Regions from separate parts of the Bacillus lumedeiriae genome, predicted to be linked through region 2. Evidence: riboswitches for the same ligand, from Rfam matches in the RefSeq annotation. Region 2 holds a riboswitch; the other holds the start of a gene.
What was found. A riboswitch is a leader RNA that binds a small molecule or an ion and turns the genes downstream of it on or off. The one in region 2 is predicted to bind glycine.
Positions count from the first base shown of each region.

Region 1 (7,664 bases), on a different contig from region 2:
GGCCGGAATCAACAAACTTCCAAGTTTCTTTTTTCATGATGATTGCCGCCTTCTTTATAATAAATTCACTCACCTAGTGTATCAAAAGCAGAGAAAAAAACAAAGAGGTATACACTGTGTTTATTTCTTTTGATTCTTCACACAGCCACGTTTATAATAGAAATCAGCGCATGTCTACTAGGAAGGGGTGTATCCAATGCTCTATACAATAGCTACCATTTTAGGCGTCATTATTTTGTATACTTTATATATGTATTTTTCCCAGAAAAAAGCGGTCAAGCCGCTCTCTCAGGAAGAGTTCATTAAAGGCTACCGCAAGGCGCAGCTCATTGACGTCCGTGAACCGAACGAATTTGAAGCCGGCCATATTCTTGGCGCCCGTAATATCCCACTTACACAATTAAAAACGCGCATGAAAGAAATCCGTCCCGACAAGACCGTATATCTATACTGCCAAAGCGGCATACGCAGCGGCCGGGCGGCCCAGACACTGTACAAAAAAGGCTACCGCGATCTTTATCATCTTCGAGGCGGCTTTAAACAATGGACTGGAAAAGTGAAAAGTAAGTGAAAAGAGGCTGACCCAAAAGGTCGTTAAAAACGACTGTTTAGGGTCAGTCTTTCTTTTGTTTTTTTTTGACAAAATCCAAACGATGATGTTTTACTAAGTTGATTGTAGTGGAAGGCGCGAAGACTCCTGCAGGGAAGCGAAGCACCTAGAATGGAAATCAATGAACAAGTTTAAAAAAATCACACAACAAAGGGGATGCCCCTAAAGTTATACTCTTGGGACATCCTCTCTTTTCTATATTAAATATTTTGCAATTCTTTTTCGTAACGAAGGACAGGCTTGCGAGCCGCTGTCGTTTCATCAAGACGGCCGATGACGGTTGTATGAGGCGCTTCTTGAACGATTTCAGGATTTGTTTCTGCTTCCCTCGCAATCTGAATCATCTTATCAATAAACGCATCAAGTGTTTCTTTTGATTCGGTTTCTGTCGGCTCGATCATAATACACTCTTCTACATTCAGCGGGAAGTAGATCGTTGGCGGATGAAAACCGAAATCAAGCAGACGCTTCGCTATATCAAGCGTACGTACACCAAGCTTTTTCTGACGCTTACCGCTCAACACAAATTCATGCTTACAATGACGGTCAAATGGCAGGTCGAAATAAGGAGCGAGCCTGCGCATCATATAGTTCGCATTTAATACAGCATATTCCGTCACTGCTTTCAAGCCATCCGGTCCCATCGAACGGATATATGTGTAAGCCCGAACGTTAATACCAAAGTTTCCATAGAATGGCTTCACGCGCCCAATCGCTTGCGGACGATCATAGTCGAAGTGGTATACATCGTCTTTTTTCACTAACACAGGCTTCGGCAAATAAGGAATCAAGTCTTTCTTCACACCTACAGGGCCAGATCCCGGACCGCCGCCGCCGTGGGGACCAGTGAACGTTTTATGAAGGTTTAAGTGAACGACGTCAAATCCCATGTCTCCAGGCCGCGCTTTCGACATAACCGCATTTAAGTTTGCCCCATCATAGTACACCTTGCCGCCGACCCCATGAATAATTTCGGCTATTTCTAAAATATTCTCTTCAAACAAGCCAAGCGTGTTTGGATTCGTCAGCATAAGCGCAGCCGTTGTTTCATCGGCCACACGTTTCAAGTCTTCTAAATCGACTAATCCGTCTTCTCCCGATTTGACCGTCACTGTTTCAAAGCCTGCGACCGTCGCAGAGGCCGGGTTTGTACCATGAGCAGAGTCGGGAACGATGACCTTTGTACGATTGAAATCACCATTTGTTTCGTGATACGCACGGATCATCATCAGTGCCGTCCATTCACCATGAGCACCAGCTGCCGGCTGAAGGGTCACTTCATCCATACCAGTAATCTCTTTTAAGTGCTCCTGCAGATCATACATGAGCTCCAATGCCCCTTGTACAGTCTCTTCCTGCTGAAGCGGATGAATATAAGCGAAGCCGTCAAAACGTGCGACATCTTCATTGATTTTTGGGTTATATTTCATCGTACATGAACCAAGCGGATAAAATCCTGAGTCTACCCCATGATTTCTCTTCGATAACGCTGTATAATGACGCATAATGTCGAGCTCAGACACCTCTGGAAGTTCAGGTTCTTCTTCCCGCAAATACCCAGCAGGCAAAAGTGCCGATAAAGCTGTTTCCGGTACATCTAACTCAGGCAGACTATAGCCAATCCGCCCCGGCTGAGACACTTCAAATATAAGCTCCTGATCGTTCTTATTCATGGCTATCCCCCAATTCTGCTGCAAAGAGCTCAATTTCTTCTTTTGTCCGCAATTCTGTCACAGCAACTAACATACAATTCTCTAATTCTTTATAAGTAAGCCCAAGATCATAGCCGCCTATTATTCCCTTTTTAAACAGCTTTTGATTCACTTCTTTGATGGGCTTATTTAAACGGACAACAAACTCATTAAATATTGGTCCATCAAACACGATATCCAGACCATGCTGCTTCATTGTTTCTCTAGCAAAAAATGCTTTTTGCAAGTTTTGCACCGCGATTTCACGAACACCTTTTTTACCTAAAGCTGTCATCGCTACGCTGGCTGCGAGAGCATTGAGTGCCTGGTTAGAACAAATATTAGAAGTCGCTTTATCACGGCGAATATGCTGCTCACGCGCCTGCAGTGTCAGCACAAATCCGCGGCGGCCTTCATCATCATGTGTCTGGCCAACAAGACGGCCCGGCACTTTACGCATCAGCTTTTTCGTTACGGCAAAGTATCCACAATGTGGTCCGCCGAATTGAGCTGGAATACCGAATGGCTGTGCATCACCAATCACAATATCTGCTCCAAACTTTCCAGGAGGTGTCAACGCACCTAGAGAAAGCGGATTAGAAGAGACAACAAACATCGCTTTTTGTCCGTGAGCCGCTTTTTCTACTTCTGCAAGTGGTTCAACGGCGCCGAAAAAGTTCGGATATTGAACAATAACCCCCGCTGTGTCGCTGTCTACAAGCTGATTTAATTGATCAATATCTGTTACACCATTCATATGAGGTACTTCGATCACTTCAATGCCCTGTCCTTTCGCATACGTTTTTAATACGTCACGCGATTCAGGATGAACCGTTTCTGATACGAGTACTTTCTTCTTTTTCGTTTGAGCCGCGCTAAGCATCGCCGCTTCTGCTAAAGCTGTACCTCCATCATACATCGAGGAGTTGGCTACATCCATACCTGTCAATTCACAAATCATCGTTTGGAATTCAAAAATGGCTTGCAGCTCCCCTTGAGAAATTTCTGGCTGGTACGGTGTATAAGCTGTATAAAATTCAGAACGGGAAATGACGTGGTCCACAATGGACGGTGTGTAATGATCATATACGCCTGCCCCTAAAAAGGAAGCATATTGTTTTGCATTCGCATTTTTGGCAGCCATTGCACTCAATTCTTTTTTCAAAGCCGGTTCCGATTTTGCTTCCTTGATATCGTACAACCCTTGGAAACGTACTTGTTCAGGGATGTCTGCAAATAATTCATCAATTGTTTGAACACCAACTGCCGAAAGCATCTCTTTCTTATCAGATTCAGTCATTGGCAAATAACGATGTTTCATAACTTTTCCCCCTTCTCTCCTCTTATTTTGAACGTTTATAAAATGGCGGTTTCACTGTTTTTGCTGCTAGTTTTTTACCCCGGATCTCTACGAACAATTCCTGGTCTGGTACAGCCAGCTCGGCTTTGACTAATGCAAGACCAATATTTTTCTTTAATGTCGGTGATTGCGTACCCGTCGTTACGTGACCTGCCGCTTCTTCTCCTGAAAAAACGGGATAGCCATGACGCGGGATCCCCCTATCAATCATTTCAAGACCAATCAGCTTCCGCTTAGAGCCATTTTCCTTCTGCTCTTTTAAAGCTGTGAGTCCGATAAATTCTTCTTTATTTGTTTTAACAGCAAAGCCAAGGCCCGCTTCAATTGGCGATATATCTTCTGACAGTTCCTGACCATATAATGCCAGATTCGCTTCAAAACGCAATGTATCACGTGCACCCAGGCCGCATGGAACTAAGCCTTCCTCTTCGCCCGCTTCTAATAGATCCTTCCATATCTTCCCTGCATCGCCGCTTTGACTATAAATCTCAAAACCATCTTCTCCTGTGTATCCAGTCCGTGACACTAGAGCATGTGCACCATTGATGCTGACATGCTGGCGAAATGCAAATGACTTGATGTCTTGTAAGTCAACACCGGCTACAAGCTTTTGAAGAATGCTTTCAGCAGCCGGTCCTTGAATGGCAAGCTGCGCCCAATCCTGCGATACATTGTTTATTTGCACTTCTCCTGTCCCATGCTCTTTCAGCCACTGGAAATCCTTCTCGGTATTTGCGGCATTCACGACAAGCAGGTAGTCTTCTTCAGCCAGCATGTAGACGAGCAAGTCATCGATCGTACCTCCTTGTTCATTGCACATAATTGTATACATGGCACGGTCGGGCTGCAGCTTTGACAAGTCATTCGTCATCATTTTTTGCAAGAAAGCTAAGGCGTCTTTTCCCTTGACTGTAATCTCTCCCATGTGGGATACATCAAAAAGACCAGCCTTCGTCCGGACAGCTTCATGCTCCTCTTTAATACTTGAAAACTGAACAGGGAGCTCCCATCCACCAAAATCAATGGTTTTTGCCCCATATTGTTTATACAGTTCAAACAGCGGCGTACGCTTTAGTTCTCCCATTCTCCTGCCCCTTTCAATGCTTATTGTTTCATCGTCATTTTGCGGTTCCATCCGTTCTGAATATAAAAAAGGACAGAGAACAGCTTATAAAAGTTGTCCTCTGTCCTTGAACCTGAAAGTTTACCCCCATCAAATGGGCTGTCTTCTTTGGTGGTTTCGATGACGAAACACTCTCCAGAGATGCGTCCAGCAAGAGTTCTTTTGCCTGAGAGATTCACAAAAAGTTTGTTTGCTCCTTCGGCGCTGTATAAACAGTCTCTCCCCTTGCCTTCATTCGCTATATTTAATTAATAAATGGGTATACTATGAACACCTGATTAGAAACAATCAATAATGTTCGTTTTTTGCAAAATGACATAATATTTAGTTCCTTTACATCCTACCATTAAAGGTGAGGTTTCGGCAATACATTTTATAAAGGAGTTTTTAAAATGAACGTAGATATACACTTTAACCACGCATGGGAAGAAGAGTTAGAGAAAAGAATTGAACAAGATGGACCGTGGGGAAGCTGGTCGCTTTTTCAATCAACTGTAAAAATGGAAACACGAATGATGGTGTCGAATTTTGAAGGATTGTTAGCCCCTAAGTTTTTGCCAGGTCTCACTCCTCTTCCCCATCAGCTTGAAGCGGCAAGAAAAGTCATCGAGGAAATGAATGGAAAAGCCATTTTAGCCGATGAAGTAGGACTTGGGAAAACGATCGAGGCAGGACTCGTATTAAAAGAATATTTAATACGGGGTCTCGTAAAAAAAGTATTGATCTTAGCTCCCGCTTCCCTCGTTTCACAATGGGCTGATGAATTGAACACCAAGTTTTATATTCCAGCCGTGGCCCAGAAAAAGTTTTATGCCTGGGATCAATATGATATTGTCATCTCTTCCATTGATACAGCGAAACGAAGTCCTCACAAAGAAAAAATTTATGAACAAGACTACGATTTAGTCATTATTGATGAAGCTCATAAATTAAAAAATCATAAAACAAAAAACTATCAGTTTGTCCGCCATTTAAAAAAGAAGTTTTGTCTGCTCCTGACAGCGACGCCTATTCAAAATCGATTGGATGAAATGTTTCATCTCGTTTCACTGTTGAAGCCTGGTCATCTAGGAAGCGAAGGACAATTTACCGATCAATTTAAAAAAGGAGACCGGCAAGTACAAAACCACCAGCATTTAATGAAGCTGATGAATAAAGTGATGATCCGCAACCGCCGTCAGGACACAGGGGTAGAGTGGACGGCTAGAAAAGTGGAATCCATCAAAGTAACATTCACGGATGAGGAGCGTGCGCTTTACGACACACTTCAACAGTTTGTCCGCAGCCAGCCTCAGGAGATCAGCTCTGCCTTGTCGTTACTCACCTTGCAGAGAGAAGCTTGCAGCAGCAAAGAAGCCGTCTTTTTCACGTTGAAAAATATGGCAAAGAAATTATACGGAAACGAACTTGCCTTTCCGGAAAGTTTTCAAGAGGTGTTATCTCATATCCAAAACATTGCGCAAAATTCAAAAGCGCAAAAAGCATTAGAACTCGTTCATTCGATCGACGACAAAGTCATTATTTTCACGGAATACCGGGCCACCCAGCTATATTTACAATGGTTTTTTAAACAACATGGCATTTCATCTGTTCCCTTTCGCGGCGGCTTTAAGCGCGGAAAAAAAGATTGGATGAAACAGCTGTTTCAGCAGCACGCCCAGGTCTTAATTGCAACTGAGGCCGGCGGCGAAGGGCTGAATTTGCAGTTTTGCCATCATTTAATCAACTTTGATCTTCCATGGAATCCTATGCGGCTTGAACAAAGGATTGGCCGTGTTCACCGTTTTGGACAATCTGAGGATGTACATATTTACAATTTCAGCATTGAAGATACGATTGAAGACAGAATTCTCCAGCTTCTCTATGAAAAAATTCATTTATTTGAACAAGCAGTCGGGCAGCTTGATGACATTTTAGAGAGGATGGAAATTCCTAATATGCAAGAACACTTAACTGATATTTTTCAGCATTCAAAAACAGAAGGTGAATTACAAGTGAAGATGAAAAATCTCGAGGCAGCTATTGAACTCGCAAACGAATGGAAAAAAGGAGAGGACGCATTTGCTGAAAAACGAAATTCATCTATTTCTTAACACTTATTTTAAAGCGGCTGAATGTACCTTTTTAGAAGAAACAGAAGGTTCACTCACTGTCAAACTAACCCCTGAGCTGGATAAAGAGCTGATGAACCGGCCATTTTACTGGCATTATGCTGAAAAAACAGGAATGAAGGGCGAACCGCTTTCATTAACCCTTATTACCGAGCAGTCGAAAGCCCCTAAGGAGCTGAAAGGAGAAAGCGTTCATTTTGGCACTCCGCGATTGCAGCAAATTTTCCAATCTGCCAAGCAGCATACTAGTTTTATCCGTCTTTACGAACAAAAAACAACGGACAGCCGGCAGGCTCTTCACCCCTGGCTGTTAGTCAATATGAAAGTTTCTTATGAGGCTAATCGCAAAAAAGATATGTTTCATTCATTCGGTCTTAATTTAATTAATGGCGTGATTCAAGAAGACTTTATGGGTCAACTGAGCTACAAATCTTTAGTATCAAAAATTCCCGATTATTCTTTTACCATTACTCCTTTAATCAAACCTACAAGCGGCGTTAAGCGGCTGCAGCGTTTTTTAACTTCTCAAATTGAAAACGAAAACCATGATTGGGCTGTAAAAGCGCGAATGAAGTGGAACGAAGATTTAACTTTACTTGATGACTTTTATGAAAACGAGGAGAAAAAGCCCGAGGCTTACTTTATTGAAAAAGCGGCACTTGAAAAACAATATTCGCCAAGAATTTATGTAGATACGATTAACGGCGGCCTCATTTACCTGCATCCTTCCAGCGGATAAAGTGCAACTTCCGTAGCTGGGAATTTTCTT
Region 1 covers NZ_JAUIYO010000001.1:258,065-265,728, forward strand. The annotation lists gene QYG89_RS01365 (lipoate--protein ligase family protein) at 1-37, opposite strand, end outside; gene QYG89_RS01370 (rhodanese-like domain-containing protein) at 197-571, shown strand; gene gcvPB (aminomethyl-transferring glycine dehydrogenase subunit GcvPB) at 811-2,283, opposite strand; gene gcvPA (aminomethyl-transferring glycine dehydrogenase subunit GcvPA) at 2,276-3,622, opposite strand; gene gcvT (glycine cleavage system aminomethyltransferase GcvT) at 3,645-4,745, opposite strand; glycine riboswitch at 4,844-4,925, opposite strand; glycine riboswitch at 4,929-5,019, opposite strand; gene QYG89_RS01390 (DEAD/DEAH box helicase) at 5,177-6,877, shown strand; gene QYG89_RS01395 (YqhG family protein) at 6,846-7,634, shown strand.
Region 1: linked by a shared signal. The riboswitch ahead of gcvT (glycine cleavage system aminomethyltransferase GcvT) and the one ahead of glyA (serine hydroxymethyltransferase) in region 2 are both predicted to bind glycine.

Region 2 (7,664 bases):
CTCACAAGTACTTTCCTTTTCTTTTTACGGTACTTTTCAACAATGATTGAAAAGTCATCGCTTGTGCTCAAACGTATATCGACCATTTCATCGTCAATCATAAATAATTTAGAGAGGCCTCCCCCGAGAGAAGCTCCGCCAACTCGGACAACCGCTGCGCCGCGTCGAGCCGTTACAATCGTTGTATTCGGATGATCAAAATAGAGACAATGTTCTTCTAATTGGAAGGTACAGTTCATCCCGCGTTCATGTGCTAGTTCAATCGAATATCTAATGTGCGGATCATCTGTATCCATTCCAAGCAGTCCGCCGAGCAATGCTTTATCTGTCCCATGCCCCTGATATGTTTCTGCGAAGGAATCGTAAAAAAGAATGTGCACTTCCTCCGGGCATCCCTCTAAAAGCTCGTAAACAAATCTTCCAATAGATACCACACCAGCTGTGTGAGAACTAGAGGGCCCTACCATGATTGGTCCAATAATGTCAAAGCAGCTTTGAAATTCCATGAAAGTGCTCCTTTCTTACACATTGATTGGTTGTTGAAACAATGGATACGATTCACAAATGGCTCTTGTGATTTCCTTCGCCTCTTCTAAAACGGTCCGATCACCCTTACTCCCCAAAACAGCTGCGATCACTTTCGCAATTTGTACCATCTCTTCCTGTTTCATTCCGCGTGTAGTCAATGCGGCTGTTCCCATACGGATGCCGCTCGTCACAAACGGACTCTCCGGATCATATGGAATCGTATTTTTATTGACTGTAATTCCGGATTCTTCAAGTATCTTCTCCGCTTCTTTTCCTGTCAGACCCCACGGACGTACATCTAATAGCACAATATGGTTGTCTGTTCCGCCGGAGACTAGTTCGGCTCCCTCTTTCTTTAATGCCTCACCAAGCGTTTGAGCATTTTCAATCACTTGTTTGGCGTATTGTTTAAACCCTGGCTGCAATGCCTCTTTGAAAGCCACTGCCTTGGCCGCAATAATGTGCATTAATGGGCCGCCTTGAATGCCTGGGAATACAGATTTATTCATCGCTTTGATGATCTCTTCATGATTGGTTAAAATAATGCCGCCGCGTGGTCCTCTTAACGTTTTATGTGTTGTACTCGTCACCACATCTGCATAAGGGATAGGCGATGGATGAAGACCAGCCGCTACCAGCCCGGCAATATGCGCCATATCTACCATTAACTTCGCGCCCACTTGATCAGCAATTTCTTTAAAACGGGCAAAATCAATCGTTCTTGGATAAGCACTCGTACCTGCAATCATCAGTTTTGGTTTTTCTTTTTTGGCGATCTCCTCAAGCTCGTCATAATCAATCAACTGATTGTCTTCTCTCACTCCGTAAGAGACAACGTCAAACCACTTTCCAGAAATGCTGACGGGACTTCCATGAGTTAAATGCCCGCCATGTGATAAATTCATTCCCATAATTTTATCCCCTGGCTGCAACAAAGCATAAAAAACAGCGAGATTCGCCTGAGCACCTGAATGAGGCTGGACGTTTGCGTACTTTGCTCCGAACAGCTCTGTTACACGATCGATCGCCGCCTGTTCTGCAACATCTACATACTCACAGCCGCCATAATAACGCTTCCCTGGGTAGCCTTCTGCGTATTTATTCGTCATGACGCTTCCCATTGCTTCTAACACGTCCTCACTGACAAAGTTTTCAGATGCGATCAACTCTAATGTGTGATACTGGCGCTGCTTTTCCTTCTCAATGGCTCCAAAAATCGTTGTATCATTTTTTTGCAAACTCATTCTTACTCCTCCTCGAAATGTCGTCTAGACTTCCCTTTTCTGCTTTTTTGGGTACACAAAAAGGACAGAAAAGGGTAATCTCATGTTCTCTACCCTTCTCTGTCCTTTTACCTGAGAGCTTAACTCCATTTACGATGGAGTCTTCCCCTTTGGTGGCGTTTTAGCAACGCTCTCTCCAGAGTGGCGTCCCGTTGCAGTTCATCTACCTGAGAGATTGGTTCCAAGGGTCTTTTTGGAACTTGCTCCTTCGGTGGCATGTACTTCACACTCTCCTACAACAATCATCCGCACTTTATTAAATTTTCATTATATTCAGAATAGTTAACACGAATATAACTGTCAATCTTTTTGCATATACTTCCATACTCTGCCAGAAAAATTGTGTAAGGATCTTTCGGTACACATTGAATGCTCACTTTTATTTTCGTATTTTCTTGTTCTCTGACCTCACTAAAAGATCTACTTTACAAATAAGAAGGATTTGGCTCAACATTTTTGAAGTAAACAGCTTCTCCGTCACTCTCTCCATCAAAAATAACCGTCGTCTTCGGAGAAAAAATTAAAACATCCCCTGCTTCGCCTACATATTTGTTTCCTTCTACATCACGCACGATCATTTTTCCTTTTGTCACGATTTTAACCTCAACAAAATCAAACTCTACTGAATAATCTACTGAAGGCTGCAGGGCAAAATAACCTAATGTTAAGACATCTTTTTTATCTGTAAGAGGCAAATCAAGAATTTGTCCTTTTAGTTCAGGCGTGCCCCGTAATTCTCCTACTTCATTTAATGTATAAGTGCCTGCCTTAATTAATTGAATGCCTGGCTTTTTGCATAAAAGTTCCACTTCACTTTGTTTCATTGTTTTTTGGCTCAATTTTTCCACCTCTTAATAGTTGATAGATAGACCTATTCCCATAAAGGTCTGACCTCACCCCAATACACTGTGTATATTGGACTCCTTCTACAGTAGAGTATATTGTTGATGTGAGGTCTGACACGTTGATTTACCTTACTTTTTAATAATGTTATGCTCCGGTCCGAATGGGAATTTAGTAATATTCTCTACCCCATTCTCAGTAATCACAAGAATGTCATGCTCACGGTAACCGCCTGCACCCGGCTCTCCCTCTGGAATCATAATCATCGGCTCCATAGATACAACCATGCCTGGCTCTAGTACCGTTTCGATATCCTCACGAAGTTCCAGTCCAGCTTCCCGCCCGTAGTAATGGCTGAGCACACCAAAAGAATGTCCATAGCCGAACGTACGGTTCGCTAAAAGATTATGCTCGCGGTAGATCTCGTTCAATTCAGCCGCAATATCCATACATCTGGCACCTGGCTTAATCAGTTCAAGGCCGCGTCTGTGTACTTTACAGTTGACCTCCCAGAGTTCAAGATGACGCTCAGAAACATCTTCCAAGAACAGTGTGCGCTCAAGAGCTGTATAGTAACCAGCAATCATCGGGAAGCAGTTCAGACTTAGGATATCTCCGCGCTGCAGTTTACGGGAAGTAGCCCAGTTATGCGCTCCGTCTGTATTAATGCCGGATTGAAACCAGACCCACGTATCCCTAAGTTCTGCATGAGGGTACGTACGGGCAATTTCACGCACCATCGCTTCTGTTCCATGCAAAGCTACTTCATATTCCGGCACACCTTCGCGGATCGCTTCCACAATAGCCGCTCCTCCAATATCTGCAATGCGAGCCCCATTTTTAATCACTTCAATTTCCTCTGCCGACTTAAACATACGGTGAGACATAACCGCCTGAGAAACATCGACAAGTTCCGCTGTTGGCAGTGCGTCCTGCACTTGGCGCCGCAGGCTGAGAGTCATATTGTCCTCTTCCACTCCTAGTCGTCCGCGAACAAATCCTGATTCTGTCAGTACCTTTTTGACTGCATAGAAGAAGTTGTCTCTTTTCCAGTCTGTGTAGACAATGTTTTCATCAAAGCTGCGTCTCCATGGCATGCCCGCATCAATATTGGCGCTGACTGTCACATGTTTGTCCTGAGTAACGATCAACCCATACGTACGGTTGAAAGACGTGTATAAAAAATCGCTGTAATAATTAATATTGTGATAGGAAGTAAACAAGACCGCATCAATTCCATTTTCAGCCATATACTCGCGTAAGCGGCTATTGCGGCGTGTCATTTCCTCCTTTGAAAAAGTGGGCTTTACTTTCTCTCCGTTTTTTAAGATTTTTGTTCTTTCAAGATCCGTGATTTGTTGTACCATACTATTCACCTTTCCCTTCCCACATTTCAAATTAGAGTTTGTTTTTTGACATATATGATTCTCTTATATAGAGAAAACTAGATAACTTGTTTGCCAACAGCCTGAACTTAAGTTGTTTTTTGCAGCGACCCTTTTAAAGCAGGACGATTAATCGAGAAGATCGAAATGTCATGCTCCGTTTTACCCGTTGTAGCAAGCTGGCATAATGTTTCACCAACCGCACTTGAGAATTTAAATCCGTGTCCAGAGAAACCAGCGGCAATCACGACGTTAGAATGCTCTGGGTGTACGTCTATAACGAAGTGTTCATCCGGTGTTTTCGTGTACATGCAGACGGCGCCTCTTTTTAATTCTCCATTAGCTCCCGGCAGATGCTTGTCTAAAAAGGCACGCAGATTTTCTTCGTCTTCTGGATATGCTCCAAATTCACGATTAATCGTATCTGGATCAATTTTCTGTCCAAACGTATGATACCCTATCTTTAATCCGCAGCCGCTAAAGCTTGGGAATCCGTAATAAATACCTGTTGGCACTTCAACCATGAATCCTGGGAAATCATGTGTATTGCTATACTTTGTTTCATCAGCTTCAAAGAAACCTACAACTTGACGGTACGGCTGTAACGGAATGTGAATATTTAGTTTAGAAAGAAGTTTGCTATTCCAAGCACCCATGCTGACAATTAACTTATCAGCTGTGTAGGATCCACTGGCTGTTTGGATTTTAACGATGTCCGGTGAAATTTCAAAATCCTCAACCGGTGTATAGGTTAAAACTTTAGCGCCATTCGCCTCAGCTAGTTCGCGATAGGCACGAATACAATTTTCACTAAATAATACGCCTGAGTTTGGTTCAAAAATAGCATTATAATTTTCAGGTACCTGCACGCCCGGCCAACGCTTGTTTATTTCATCGCCTTCAAGCAAGTCTACTGTCAATGAATGTTCCTTTGCAGCTTCCATCGTTTCTGCAACGAAAGCAGATTCACCTTTAGGGCCAAATACGAGCACTCCCGTTTTCGTAAATATTTTATGATGTGTTTCTTTTTCTAGTTCATCCCATAACTCCTGTGATCTTAGAGCAAACGGTACATACTCTCTTCCTTCACCGTAAGCATGTCGGATAATGCGTGTATCACCGTGATGGCTTCCATTTGTATGTGGAGGATCAAATGAATCTACTAATAATGTTTTGATTCCTTGCTTCGATAAGTAATAACCTGCAGCCATTCCCATCGACCCGGCTCCAACAACAATAACGTCAAAATGTGTGCTCATAACCATCCTCCTAAAAAATCAATTCAAATAATTTATAAATTCAAAATATTTAAAATTTATTTGTTACATGTATCATACATCCGTTCCCAAGGAGGAACAATTGGATATTGATGCTTAATATTTTTACCGATAAAAATAATCGTTGTGCATACTGAACAATCCAAAAATCAAGCAGCACTTTCATCCATGTTTTCACTTTCAGAAGCAAAAGTCAGAAGAAGTAGATCGGTTCTCTGTCAATACAAACACAAGCACGGCATTCAAGTGAATGCCGTGCTTATGTTTGTTGTCACATATCTTCAAATAGTCAGCCAGGTGCAAAAAAGTAAGCACCCAAATTCAATCAAAGCCCCAAAATTTCGCCGGTCTAGCTATCGAAAAAGACTAAGATAAAAGTGATTTAGCTGATTCTGCATTTAGATTTTCCACATACTGCTGCACTTCTATTGCTGCCATGCATCCATCTCCAGTCGCTGTTACAACTTGACGGACAGCATCTTTTCTAATATCTCCAATCGCATAAATTCCGGGAATATTTGTTTTCATTCGCTGATCTGTAATGATCCATCCTTCTTCATCTGTTATGTTTAAATTTTTAACAAAATCAGAAACAGGATTCATGCCGATGTACTCGAAAACACCGTCAGTTGGAAAAGTTGTCACTTCCCCTGTTTTCACATTTTCAAGAAGAACACTATTCACTTTGTTCTCTCCAACAATTTCCTTCACTACTGTATTATAAACAATATCAACTTTAGCATTTTTAACCATCCTGTCAACCAAAATAGGCTGCGCTCTAAATCGATCTCGGCGATGCAAAACGGTTACTTTACTCGCAAACTTTGTTAAAAAAATAGATTCTTCTACCGCAGAATCTCCCCCGCCTACAACGACAAGTTCCTTCTCTTTAAAAAACGCTCCGTCACAAACGGCGCACCATGATACACCGCGGCCGGCAAATTCCTCTTCCCCGGGTATTCCTAATTTTTTATACTTAGTTCCCGTAGCTATAATGATAGACTTTGCCCTATACACCTGGTTATCGGTATAAACAACCTTTATACTTCCTTCATCAACAATATTCTGTACATTTGCCTGTCCATATTCTGCACCAAACTTTAAAGAATGCTCGAACATATTTTGCGCCAAATCCGGTCCAGATATGTGTGAATAACTAGGGAAGTTCTCAATTTCTTCAGTATTCTGAAGCTGACCGCCCGGTACCCCTCTCTCTAACAGCAAAGTTTTCAAGTTAGCTCTCGATGTATACACAGCCGCCGTCATACCGCCAGGACCGGCACCAATAATGATTACGTCATAAATGCTATCACTCATAAACTATACCTCTCTTATTCACGAAAAATATGAAACAGTCCAACTATTTACAATCAGCCTAATAGTGCCTCCAATAAGCTTTGTTTATGCTTTGGTTTTAGTATCTGTTAGAGATATTCAGAAATTAAGTTCTTCAATTTATCCTCTGGAGAGAACCCTAAACTTTGTTTAGCTACTGAACCATTTTTAAAGATCAAAATAGTAGGTACACTCATAATATTAAACTTCTGTGCTAAAACGCCGCTTTGATCGATATCCACATCCCCAAATACAACGTTATCCATACTTTCTGATAGACTCTCCAATACAGGAGCAATCATCTTACAAGGTCCGCACCATGGGGCACCGAATTTAATGACAGCTACTTCATTAGAAGAAGTTACTTCCTCAAAATTAATTTCATTGACAGTCACTACGTTTGACATTCATTTTTCCCCCTTTATGAACTTGCTGTTTGGAGTTCTTGCTACACATATTATCATAAATACAAATTAGTATTCAATATAAAATTATAATTATTTTAAATTAGTTATCATTATAATTACCAACGTGATTTTAGTGTTATCTTATAGCAGGTATTAACAACACTCTTTAGCTAGAACTTTCCTAGTCTTTTACGCCTCCAACACCCAACTATCTTGTGATAATGTGAATCTTTTTGTTTTAATTGGGAAAATCTATTGGTTTTTCCCGAGAAATCATGTAAAAAGATTAAATATATTAAATATTCTTAAAATTCAGTAATTACAAACCCCTAAGTGCTAGACTATCAATATTTAGAAAGAAAGAGGAATCAATTAAAAATGGTACAAGAAAAGCTTTGTACCATCTGCCAAGAGTCTATTATTGATAAAGGGAGGAAATTATCTTGAATCGTATTATAAGCCATGAAACATTGAAAGAACTGGTTATCAAAAAACTTTATGAGGTAAACGTGTGTCAAGAGGAGGCAGATATAGTAGCAGATGTCCTTGTTCACGCTAATTTACGTGGTGTTGATTCACACGGTGTGATGAAAACCGAGCATTACG
Region 2 covers NZ_JAUIYO010000013.1:44,052-51,715, forward strand. The annotation lists gene QYG89_RS13565 (serine dehydratase beta chain) at 1-506, opposite strand, end outside; gene glyA (serine hydroxymethyltransferase) at 522-1,772, opposite strand; glycine riboswitch at 1,862-1,956, opposite strand; glycine riboswitch at 1,957-2,057, opposite strand; gene QYG89_RS13575 (cupin domain-containing protein) at 2,237-2,650, opposite strand; gene QYG89_RS13580 (M24 family metallopeptidase) at 2,786-4,021, opposite strand; gene solA (N-methyl-L-tryptophan oxidase) at 4,129-5,298, opposite strand; gene trxB (thioredoxin-disulfide reductase) at 5,683-6,633, opposite strand; gene trxA (thioredoxin) at 6,741-7,058, opposite strand; gene allD (ureidoglycolate dehydrogenase) at 7,502-7,664, shown strand, end outside.